3 regions of the Desulfosporosinus burensis genome follow, and region 2 is predicted to be linked to each of the others. Evidence: riboswitches for the same ligand, from Rfam matches in the RefSeq annotation. Region 2 holds a riboswitch; each other region holds the start of a gene.
The links. A riboswitch is a leader RNA that binds a small molecule or an ion and turns the genes downstream of it on or off. The one in region 2 is predicted to bind cyclic di-AMP.
Positions count from the first base shown of each region.

Region 1: another riboswitch for cyclic di-AMP. It lies ahead of ACYQ3Q_RS00295 (C40 family peptidase); the one in region 2 lies ahead of ACYQ3Q_RS03015 (C40 family peptidase).
Region 3: another riboswitch for cyclic di-AMP. It lies ahead of ACYQ3Q_RS04785 (C40 family peptidase); the one in region 2 lies ahead of ACYQ3Q_RS03015 (C40 family peptidase).

Region 1 covers NZ_BAAHYN010000001.1:48,777-52,479, reverse strand. The annotation lists gene ACYQ3Q_RS00300 (multicopper oxidase family protein) at 237-1,130, opposite strand; cyclic di-AMP (ydaO/yuaA leader) riboswitch at 1,322-1,462, shown strand; gene ACYQ3Q_RS00295 (C40 family peptidase) at 1,467-2,267, shown strand; gene ACYQ3Q_RS00290 (CopZ family metallochaperone) at 2,601-2,813, shown strand; gene ACYQ3Q_RS00285 (hypothetical protein) at 3,175-3,651, shown strand; gene ACYQ3Q_RS00280 (sensor histidine kinase) at 3,701-3,703, opposite strand, start outside.
Region 2 covers NZ_BAAHYN010000001.1:566,459-570,161, forward strand. The annotation lists gene uvrC (excinuclease ABC subunit UvrC) at 1-597, shown strand, start outside; gene ACYQ3Q_RS03015 (C40 family peptidase) at 851-1,651, opposite strand; cyclic di-AMP (ydaO/yuaA leader) riboswitch at 1,655-1,796, opposite strand; gene ACYQ3Q_RS03020 (PFL family protein) at 2,049-3,416, opposite strand; gene ACYQ3Q_RS03025 (ACT domain-containing protein) at 3,465-3,703, opposite strand, start outside.
Region 3 covers NZ_BAAHYN010000002.1:375,093-378,795, forward strand. The annotation lists gene ACYQ3Q_RS04775 (XdhC family protein) at 1-252, shown strand, start outside; gene ACYQ3Q_RS04780 (prohibitin family protein) at 533-1,369, shown strand; cyclic di-AMP (ydaO/yuaA leader) riboswitch at 1,526-1,662, shown strand; gene ACYQ3Q_RS04785 (C40 family peptidase) at 1,665-3,068, shown strand; gene ACYQ3Q_RS04790 (hypothetical protein) at 3,119-3,484, opposite strand.

The DNA of each region.
Region 1 (3,703 bases), 520 kb from region 2:
CGTAAACTTCAGGTGGGGTTAGAGTCAATCCTTCGCCGCGAAGTGTTCCTTATAGGATAGACGGCTTCGGCGAAACCAATCCTCAGCGCGAATGTATTCGTTCAGGACTGTGTGCTTTCGGCGATACTCATCCTACGGCGCTAAAGTATTCGTCACTGGCTCTGCGCCTTCGGCGAAACCCTCCACCGGAGGCTTTCGTACCTGAAGCCTTGATGTTCAGCTTTAGCTGAACGAGTTCACTGTTTATAAAGAACCGTTGTCATCATCCCGCCTCCCGATTTAGACATGTTATTGGTCATATGGTGCGGTATATGGCAGTGAAAAGGCCACTGGCCGGGATTATTGGCCGAAAACTCAATATCCCAGGTATCCCCAGAAGCGACTAATATATTGCTTCGCAAAAGTTGTTGACCGGGAGAAATCCTGTTACCATCAGAAGCGGTTACATAGAATTGATGGCCGTGGAGATGGATTGGGTGGGCGGTTTCCATGGCATTACTCAAACGAATTCGAACATTCTCACCAGTACAGACTTCTAGTGGCGTGGTGTCTGGAAAACATCGCCCATTAATTGTAAAGAAATTATAGTCCATATTGTAAGGATCGAGATCATAGACACCGGGTGTATATCCGCGCATGGGCTGTTTGTCGACATGGAACTCTTGGAACATGAGGAAGTAATCACGATGAACGCAGCTTGGTTGGTCTGGTTCCAAAATAATCAGGCCGCCTTGTAGGCCCATCATTTCCTGACGCAGCGCATCCAAATGAGCGTGATACATGTGAGTACCGGGTGGATTATTAATCTGAAATTGATAGTCAAAATAGTTTCCGGGTCCAATCTCAGGGCTAGTTGTCATACCAGGGGCACCATCCATGACGTTTGGAACATCTAAACCGTGCCAGTGCACGCTAGTTGATTCGGGAAGCCTGTTGAAAACACGAATATTGACAAAGTCCCCGGGATAAACATGGATAGTCGGTCCGGGTGTACTACCATTATATCCCCAAGCATTAATGTAGAGTCCAGGAAGAATCTCCCGTTGTACGGGTTGGGCAATTAACTCAAAGTATTTTACTCCATTTCTCAAAATAAAGGGTAAGCTGGGGAGATCTGGCGAGACCACCATATCCGTTCACGTCCTTTAGCATTTTAGGAAAGTATATGTTCAAGTCTTAGAATAGGTTCGCGTGAAGTGATCGTCAATTAGAGATTCTCGTTCATGGGAAATTCATATTTGTGTAGTATCATTAAGTGGTATTCAGAAGGGGGTTGAGATCGTTTCATTCCATTCTTACATTACCTTTAATATGAAACATAATAATTAAAGTGCTGAATCTGAGCTTTTGGATGCTCAGAACGGGGGATTTCATGTGGGGTGAATCATGTGTAGAACATGTAGGGCTTACACCTTTAGCCCGAATCCGTCAACTAACCTCGTAAGCAAAGAAAGGTGGACAACTTAGTGTTAATTCCCAAGAAAAAGTGGTTTAGTGGGGTTGCCCTTGCGGGTGTTATTTTGACAAGCAGCTTAACGGGGATAAGCCCATCTCAAGCTGCAATGCTCAATTCTCAGGATGTCCCAAAGTTTGATACAGTACAAACTACCATACTCAAAAATCCTCCTTTGGCAGTTTCTACATCGAAAGTATATTCTCAAAGAATGCGCGAGGCATTTAATTGGACACCTAAGATCGAGGTCAAAACGAACGTGTCACAAATACCTGAAAGTAATAATGTTCCTGACGAAAAGCAAACGTCAACTCCTGTTGAAACGAAAACTCCAGCTTCGGTGGGCAAGACGACACAAAAACCTCAGACCGTTAAAAAGCCTAGCGCTTCTTCGCAGAAGGTGGCCTCTGGGACTAAACAGGTTCCAGTATCCCAAGTGTCTAGGGGAAGTTTAGATGTGGACAAGCTCATTAGCCGTGCCCTAAGTTTACAAGGGATTCCTTATGTTTGGGGCGGAACGAGTCTAAAAGGATTTGATTGTTCCGGATTTGTGCAATATGTGTTCAAAGCTTCCGGGATTACTCTACCTCGAGTTGCCGCCGATCAGTACAAACTTGGCACACCTGTCAGCCGTAATGAGTTAAGACCTGGAGATCTCGTTTTTTTCCAAACCTATGCCCCAGGTGCTACGGATGTGAGGATATATATTGGTGGAGGGCGTACAATCGGAGCTGCTAGTAAAGGAGTAGATATTCAGAGCTTGTCGGATAGCTATTGGGCAAAACGTTATCTAGGCGCTCGACGGATTCGATAAGAAAACTGTAAGAATAGCAATGCCTGACAGTTGGATGCGTTGCATATAAGAAGGGATCCTGAACATCAATCAGGGTTCTTTCTTCATGAGAAATTTTCAATTTTTTTAGAACATAATTTTATCAAATTAACAGAGAAATTGTGTTAATACAAGATCTAACCTTAAATAAGGATATTTTAGGCTGATTTTTGGAATCATAACACCAGTTTGTACGAAATATTTGGTTCATTGCTAAGGGAGATAACAAGCCAAAGATTTTACCTAATAAAGGAGAGATGTGAAATGAGTGGTTGCTGTGGACATTCAAATAAAGGTCATTCTGGAGGGAATGCGTTGAATCCACATGATGGTACTGTATTAAAAATTGAGGGAATGACTTGTGGTCACTGTAAGAGTTCAGTTGAGAAAGCGTTATCAAATGTACCTGGTGTTTCTCAAGCAGAAGTCGATTTAGCTCGTAAACAAGCAGTAGTCTTAGGAACGACTGAACGTTCATTACTTATTAAGGCCGTAGAAGATGCTGGTTATAAAGTCATAAACAGTTAATAAGACCAAACATCTGGAGTAACAATATGCTGAGATCCATATATATTCTAAGGCAGAATCAACTGAGGCGACAGATTTTTGTCCATGAGTTGGTGAATCTGATATTGCAAGTGTTCTAATTAAAGTGGCTGAGGAGCTATTCCTCAGCCATTTTAATCTTTTATGGAAGCTGGACGATGAATTCAGTCTCATACCCGACTTTTAAAAAAATTTCGAACCTACCCCTCGATAATTAAACAGGTGTACGAATACTTTAGCGACTACAGGAGGTGACAGCCAGACTGAGAATCACAAATTGGTTCAAGTATTAGAGTTACAAAGCAAACACCAGCAACGAATTATGAAAGGATTTGAATGAATTATGAAGAAGAGAGTTTTAATGGTTTCATTATCAATGGTTATGGTACTTGGATTGGCAGGGATCGTGAACGCTGCTACAATTGGCAAAAATACCACGGAAATGCAGCCAAAAGCTTCGACTGCACAGGCCTATATGAACAACAATGATGTCACAAGCACCGAAGTTGAGCAGGTAGAAACCACTCAGGCTGATCAAACAGTTCCATCCAAGACAGATGTCTACGATCAAATAAGGAGTTCCGCCGTGTCCATGAATGATCAAATGCAAAACATGCCAGTAAATACTCAGATGCAAAACATGCCGATAAATACTCAAATGCAAAATATGCCTATGAACACTCAAATGAATGACCAGATGAATAGTTCCCAACACACGCAAGGAATGACTGGAACGAACAAACCGAACAATTCTAACGTTTCTAAACAGCCAGCCCAAAAATCAAGCGGCAACAATATGATGGGATCCATGGGAAGATAAGTCCTAAGACGTGGATATATGGAAAAAGAAAAGTAGTGGCTGAGGAAATCTA
Region 2 (3,703 bases):
ACCGTTGCCGGTATGGTTCAGTTTATGGAGGGTAAACCGCAGCGCAGAGGGTACCGAAAATATAAAATCCTGCCCATGGAAACATCGGATGATACAGCTGCCATGAGGCAAGTTATTATGAGACGATACAATAGGTTAGTATCAGAAAAAAGCCCCTTACCTGACTTAATCTTAGTCGATGGCGGAAAAGGACAAATTATGGCAGCCTTAAAGGTTCTACAAGGCTTAAACTTAATCATTCCCGTTGCAGGAATGGTTAAAAATGACCGACATCAAACCCACGGACTTCTTGACAGCACTGGTAATGCGGTGCCTTTATCCAAAAACCATCCAGCTTTCCATTTACTCACTCGAATCCAAGACGAAGTCCATCGTTTTGCCATTACGTTTCATCGCCAACAACGCGCTAAGAATATGACTCTTTCTGCACTTGACAACATTCCTGGCATCGGACCAAAACGCAAACAAAGCCTGTTACGGCACTTTCCATCCCTTGATGATATTCAACAAGCAGGTATCAATGAGCTTAAAGGGGCAGGATTACCACTGAATGCTGCCACATTAATCTATGACTATTTTCGAAAGGAAGAATCCTAAAATGATTCTAAATTATCGAGTTGAACTATGTCGGAAATGTTACTACAAGAGAACTCACCAATGCTCTACCACGGATTCTTTTATTCAAAACCCTCTTTTTCCAAATGTTAAACCAGGTGGAGAATGTGCGAACTATCAGCCCATTCCCTGGTTACCTCGATTATAATCCAAGAGAATTCGTCGACTATAGCTCAACGAACAAAAAACAACAAGAACGTTAAGTTCCTGTTGTTTTTTGATTAAATAATAGCTGCTAGTTCACACGACGTGCACCTAGATAACGACCTGCATAATAACTATCACTAAGGCTTGTAGTAGTCACACCACTATTAGACGCATGGACAAAACTTCCACCGCCAATGTAAATTCCCACATGGGAAGGACCCTTAGCGTACGTGGTGAAAAACACCAAATCACCCAATTGAAGATTCTCGCGTTTCACAGATGACCCTGCATTAAATTGATCATAGGAGCTTCTTGGCAATGAACTTCCTGAACCCTTAAAAACATACTGCGTATATCCCGAACAATCAAACCCTTTAGTGCTTGAACCTCCAAAGACATAGGGAACGCCTTGTAGGCTTAGTGCATTATCCACAAGATTAGAACTCCCAGATCGAGAAACCTGTTGTTTTGGGGCAGCTGCAACTTGAACCGGTTCGGGCTTGTCAATAGAAGATTTCGGAGCTTGATCAGCAAGCACTTGTACTTGTACTTGCACTACTTGCTCTGCTTTTTTAGGCTCCGTTAATTTTTGGGCAACTGTGACTGAAGCACTAGGAGAGGGAACTGAGTTAACTGATTCGGAAGCAACAACTTCCTCAGCAACAACTTTCACGGGACTAGCAATCCATTGCATTTGCTTGCGTACGACTTGAGTATAGGTCCCTTTCATTATGGGCGTCGAAGCAGAAGTTACAAGCACGGGCTTCGAGGGATCTATAGTTGTCGTTTTAATTTCTGTTGTAGCCAATGCAGGAATACTACTTGCTAAAAGCAAGCCAGCCAAAGTAACGCTTCCCAACCACTTCCAAGTAGATGAGGAAACCAACAAATTATATCCACCCTTCTTAGCTTACGAGGTTAGTTGACGGATTCGGGCAGTAGGTGTTAGCCCTACACGTGAAAAGCCACGTGATTCACCCCCATGATAATCCCCCGCTCCAATGTCATACAACTGGATTAAGCTTTTACTATAAAGTATACTATTCGAGACAAACCTAAAGATTCCTGCACGAATCTAAAGGAAATATCTACCGTTCTAATGGAAATTGGCTAATCTCTATTCTCGAAGAAGTATATTCGATTATAGAGTAGCGTGATGGCGAAAAGCTGATCTAACGACTACAGTGTAACCCAAATACAGCAAGCCATGCAATCCTTTATTTACCTCGCCAAAACAGACAGGGGCTCTCGGTTGAGAAACCCTGTCTGTTGTAGGAGACTTAGTCTTAATTGGTAAGGCTAATGATCGGTGCAGGAATACGACCTCCACGGTTGACAAACATGCTTGATGAAAAGGGATGTATAGCCATTACAGGTGCCCCACCGAGCAATCCTCCAAATTCTACTCTATCCCCTGCCTTTTTGCCTATTGCAGGAATCAAACGTACTGCAGTCGTTTTTTTATTAATCATCCCAATTGCCGCCTCATCCGCTATGATGGCCGCAATGGTTTCTGCAGTTACATCCCCCGGTAGAGCAATCATATCTAGACCGACTGAACATACACAGGTCATTGCTTCTAACTTATCCAGGGTTAATGCCCCTACTTCAACTGCTTCGACCATTCCCGCGTCCTCCGAGACAGGTATAAACGCACCACTTAACCCACCCACGTGTGACGAAGCCATTGCTCCACCTTTTTTAACCGCATCATTAAGCAATGCCAAGGCTGCCGTTGTTCCATGAGTTCCGCAGCGTTCAAGGCCCATGTTTTCAAGAATTTCTGCAACACTGTCTCCAATTGCAGGGGTCGGTGCCAGAGAAAGATCGACAATCCCAAAGGGAACATTTAAGATTTTTGAAGCAGCGCGTCCTATCAACTCTCCCATGCGAGTGATTTTAAAGGCTGTTTGTTTAATTAAATTGGATAACTCACCGAAATCCGCTTCGGGGAACTCTTTAACTACCTTAGCCACAACACCAGGGCCACTTACACCTACATTAATAACACTTTCTGGTTCTCCTACACCATGGAAAGCCCCTGCCATGAAGGGATTATCCTCAGGAGCATTACAAAACACCACTAATTTTGCGGCAGCAAGACCATCTTTGTCCGCCGTAAGTTGAGCACATTTCAGAATCACATTACCCATTTTCAACACGGCATCCATGTTAATCCCAGCTTTAGTGGTTCCAATATTGACTGATGAGCAAACAAATTCTGTTTCACTTAGTGCTTGAGGTATGGCATCTATCAGCGCCAAGTCTCCTGCAGTGAAGCCTTTTTGAACCAGCGCAGAAAAGCCTCCAATAAAATTAATCCCCGACTCGCGTGCGGCTCGATCTAATGCTTTAGCGATCCTTACCATCTCTTCGGTATTTAAGTGGGCAGCCGCGATCGCTATCGGTGTGACAGATACACGTTTATTAATAATAGGAATTCCATACCGTGCAGAAATTTGCTCACCTACCGCCACCAATTTTCCAGCATATTTTGTAATCTTATCATATACCTTAGTTTCCATCCGGCTAATTTCTTCTGAACCACAATCAAGCAGACTAATTCCCATCGTAATAGTTCGAATGTCCAGATTCTCTTCATGGATCATTTTAATCGTTTGTTGGATTTCCTCTCGTGCAAACGTGATTGTCATGATTTCCCTCCACTATCCCATATCTAAAGTTACTAAGAATCTCTTTAGTTAGATTCGATGCATGAACGTAAAAATGTCTTCGTGTTGAACCTTCACTTGTAACCCTTTATCGATTCCCTCTTGATCTAGGGTACGTGCTAGGGCGACAAGTTCCAAGGTGGCTGGTTCTAGATCTACAACCATGATCATCGTGAAATATCCATTCACGATTGTTTGGCTAATATCTAAAATATTGACCCGATATTCCGCAAGGCGTCCAGTGACCCAGGCGATAATTCCTATTTGAT
Region 3 (3,703 bases), on a different contig from region 2:
ACTTGGAGCCATCAGACAGATGCCGATTGTTTAAAAAACATCCTCAGCTATTCAACCAAATATGTGGGAATGTTGGGCAGTACAAAAAAGATAACCGCGATTGGAAACTACCTGCAAAAAATAGGGTATACTTCGCAAGATCTTACCCGTTTAAGAGCGCCAATAGGTTTAGATATTAATGCTCAAACTCCGTCAGAAATTGCCATAAGCATAATAGCTGAAATCATTTCTGTTAAAAGATCCTTATACTAAAACTCAATATTTCGAATACGCTTGGGGTTAACCTTCTCGACTAGAGCTAGTTCCTCCTCGGTTGGGACGAATGTAGAGGGTATATCCTATATTACTACATTTAGTTGTATTATATCTACACCTCGTACTGACTCTAGACGGCATCAAACGTTCTTCTCTTTCAAATAAATTCGTCATACTTATTGCAAAAAAGAGTACTAATAAATATCGCGGGAATCTTACCTAAGGTCGGGAAAAGCAGAAATGATCTACTCAATATAAATGAGAGGAGGGTACCCAACTGGATTCTTCAAAGGTTGTCAATATGATTCCAAAACCTAAAATGAGTAAAAGCCTTATTACATCTGGCCTAGTGGTTCTAATCCTTATTATCTTGGGGCTAAATGCCTTTGTCATCGTGAATGCAGGTCAAAGAGGCATCGTTCTTCAATTAGGGGCAGTGCGCCCGATCGTTTTAACCGAAGGAATTCATTTTAAGATCCCCTTCATTCAAGACGTGATCCATGTTGATGTACGAGTCCAAAAATCTCAATCCGATCAAACGGCCGCTTCAAAGGACCTACAAATCGTTACCACGACTGTCGCAGTTAACTTTCACCTTGAGCCCAGCGCAGCGAATAAGCTTTATCAAAGTGTAGGTTTATCGTACGGAGATCGAATTGTAGATCCCGCCATCGGCGAAGCAGTAAAGGCTGTTACCGCCCAATACACTGCTGAGGAGCTGATTTCTAAACGTTCAGAAGTTAGTTCCAAGATCAAAGAGACACTCTCGTCAAAATTATCCACTTATTATATGATTCTTGATGAAATTAACATTACAGAATTCAAATTTAGTCCGGAGTTCAATAACGCGATTGAGCAAAAACAAATTGCTGAGCAGCAAGCGCTGAAAGCCAATCTTGATCTTCAGAGAATAGAAATCGAGGCAAAGCAAAAGATTGAACAAGCTAAAGCTGAAGCTGAATCTCTACGACTTCAAAAACAAGAAGTTACCCCGGAACTTGTGAAACTGAGAGAAATTGAAGCACAGATTAAAGCCATTGACAAATGGGATGGTAAACTTCCAAATGTTACTGGCGGCGCCGTTCCTTTTATCAATGTCAATGATGCTCAGTGAACTCGTTCACCCCACCTAAGCAAAGCATGAAACCCCACTTACTAGAAGTGTGGGTCTTTTTTTTGTGAAAAGTGAACTATTTTACCAAGTTTTACATAAATTTATTTAAAGGACATTTGCATATTTCGTCGAATATTTTATGATGTGCCCTAAAAAGGGAAAATAAAGCTGAATCTAGATTCATCTAGAGCGGGGGATATTACTATGGGGTTAAACGCGTATTTTACGCGTCGGGCTTACACCTTCTTGCCCGAATCCGTCAACTAACCTCGTAAGCTATGAAAGGTGAAAAACAATGCAACTGGATTTCAAACAATCTTTCCGCAACACTCTCCAAAAAATATCTTGGAAATCACCGAAAGTCATCGGTGGTCTAGCAATTACAATTATCCTAACTGGAGGGCTGACCAATTATCTTTCGACAACGACTTCTGCGGCTGTCGTAATGATTAACGGTCAAGAGATTGGCTTAGTACGTGATGTTAATACGGGTAATAATCTGGTTGAAACGATTCTAGAAGAACATGGCAAGCCCTTCGGGCTGATTGCCAAAACTCATGACCAAATTACCTATGAAAAGGTTAGGGTAAATCGAACAGTCTATCATGACTCTGCTTTGAGCGAACAGACATTGGAAGATAAATTGGGATTTTATCTTGATGGTTATAAGTTAGAAGCAGATGGTTCTGTTATTGCAATTTTACCCAGCAAAGAAGATTCCGATAAAGTTCTTAAAGACTATGAATCCTATTATGTTAAACCCAGTGAGGAAAATAAGGTCACTTCCGTTAATTTTGCCGAAGAGGTTCATGTCGAAGAGACAGAGGTCCAACCCAATCAAATGATCCAAGTTGATCAAGCTTTTAAGAAGTTGGTTGATGGTAAAATAAGGACAAAGGATTATACTGTCCTAGCCAACGATTCTTGGTGGCTTATTGCCCGCAAAAATAATATGTTGACAGATGAAGTACTAGCCGGTAATCCAGGAGCAACTAAAGATACAAAGTTGCAACCGGGCCAAATTATTAAGCTTGTGGATTCAACACCCTATCTTACTGTCGTGAGTCAGGGAACCTATTCGGGTCCAGAGACAATTCCCTATGATGTCGTAACAAAATCTGATAACAGTTTAGGATACGGGAAAACAAAAGTCATTACACAAGGTAGTAATGGCTCAAAATTAGTTACATATTCTTATGTGCAAAAGAATGGTATTGACGTTACTAAGCAGGTAGTCGATGAAAAGATCATTCAAGCTCCTGTCAATCAAGTAATTGCTAAAGGCCCTAATAGTCGGCCTGTCACTGTCGCTTACGCTGCTTCTCGTGGAAGCGGTGATTCTTCAAGCATCGTAGATCGCGCCCTTAGCTTGCAAGGGACGCCCTATGTTTTTGGCGGAACAACACGCAGTGGCTTTGACTGTTCAGGTTTTACCAAGTATGTCTTAGCTGGTGCTGGGATATCCCTCCCTCGTACATCCTTTGATCAATTCACCTCCGGAACTGCAGTGGGCAGAGATGGTCTTGTGCCCGGTGATTTAGTATTTTTTACAACCTATGCTAAGGGTGCATCTCATGTGGGCATTTATACCGGAGGAGGACGTTTTGTTCATGCCAGTAACCCCAATAGTGATGTAAAGGTATCAAGCCTTAGTGATAGCTTTTACGCCTCCCGTTACCTCGGGGCACGCAGATATTAGAGAGGGAATATGTACTGAGACCGGTTACCATGTGGTAACCGGTCTCAGTGTTAAGTGATGCGATCACTGCGAAGCATTGTTTTCATAGACTTCATAAAGCCTTCTATGGTTCCACTCGTGCGCAGAAGGTGCTCAAGGCACATGACGAAAAACATAGCTAACATGACTTCCCAGGTTCTGATTTCCAGTAAGGTAGCTTGAAGTGAAGTAGATGCTTTTTCCCACGTGGGCGAAGCAATTAAGAATAAGATAATCGAACCTGCTAGCATAGCATGCCCGATTTGAACGCGCCTCCTCAGAAGCCAAACAACGAGGATCAAGGTGCTTAGAATTTTCGCCATGACGATCATGGTTTTCCCGTCCCTTCTATTTCCAGATGGCTTGAGGAAGTCCCCTTGCCAATAAACATCATTCACTATAAACCCTCTCATTGGTTTTTTCAACGTGTTTTTTAACCCAAGTTATTAGAATAACATTATTATTCTTCAACCAAAGAATAGATGAAAGGCCAAAGTCACTTCCATAATTTTCGATTGACTCCGTGTGAAATAGTTACCCTATAATATAGGACAGGTATATAATCTTACAATAATCTTTGATATAGCAATGCTAGCAGCCCAAAATCTCGTCATAGC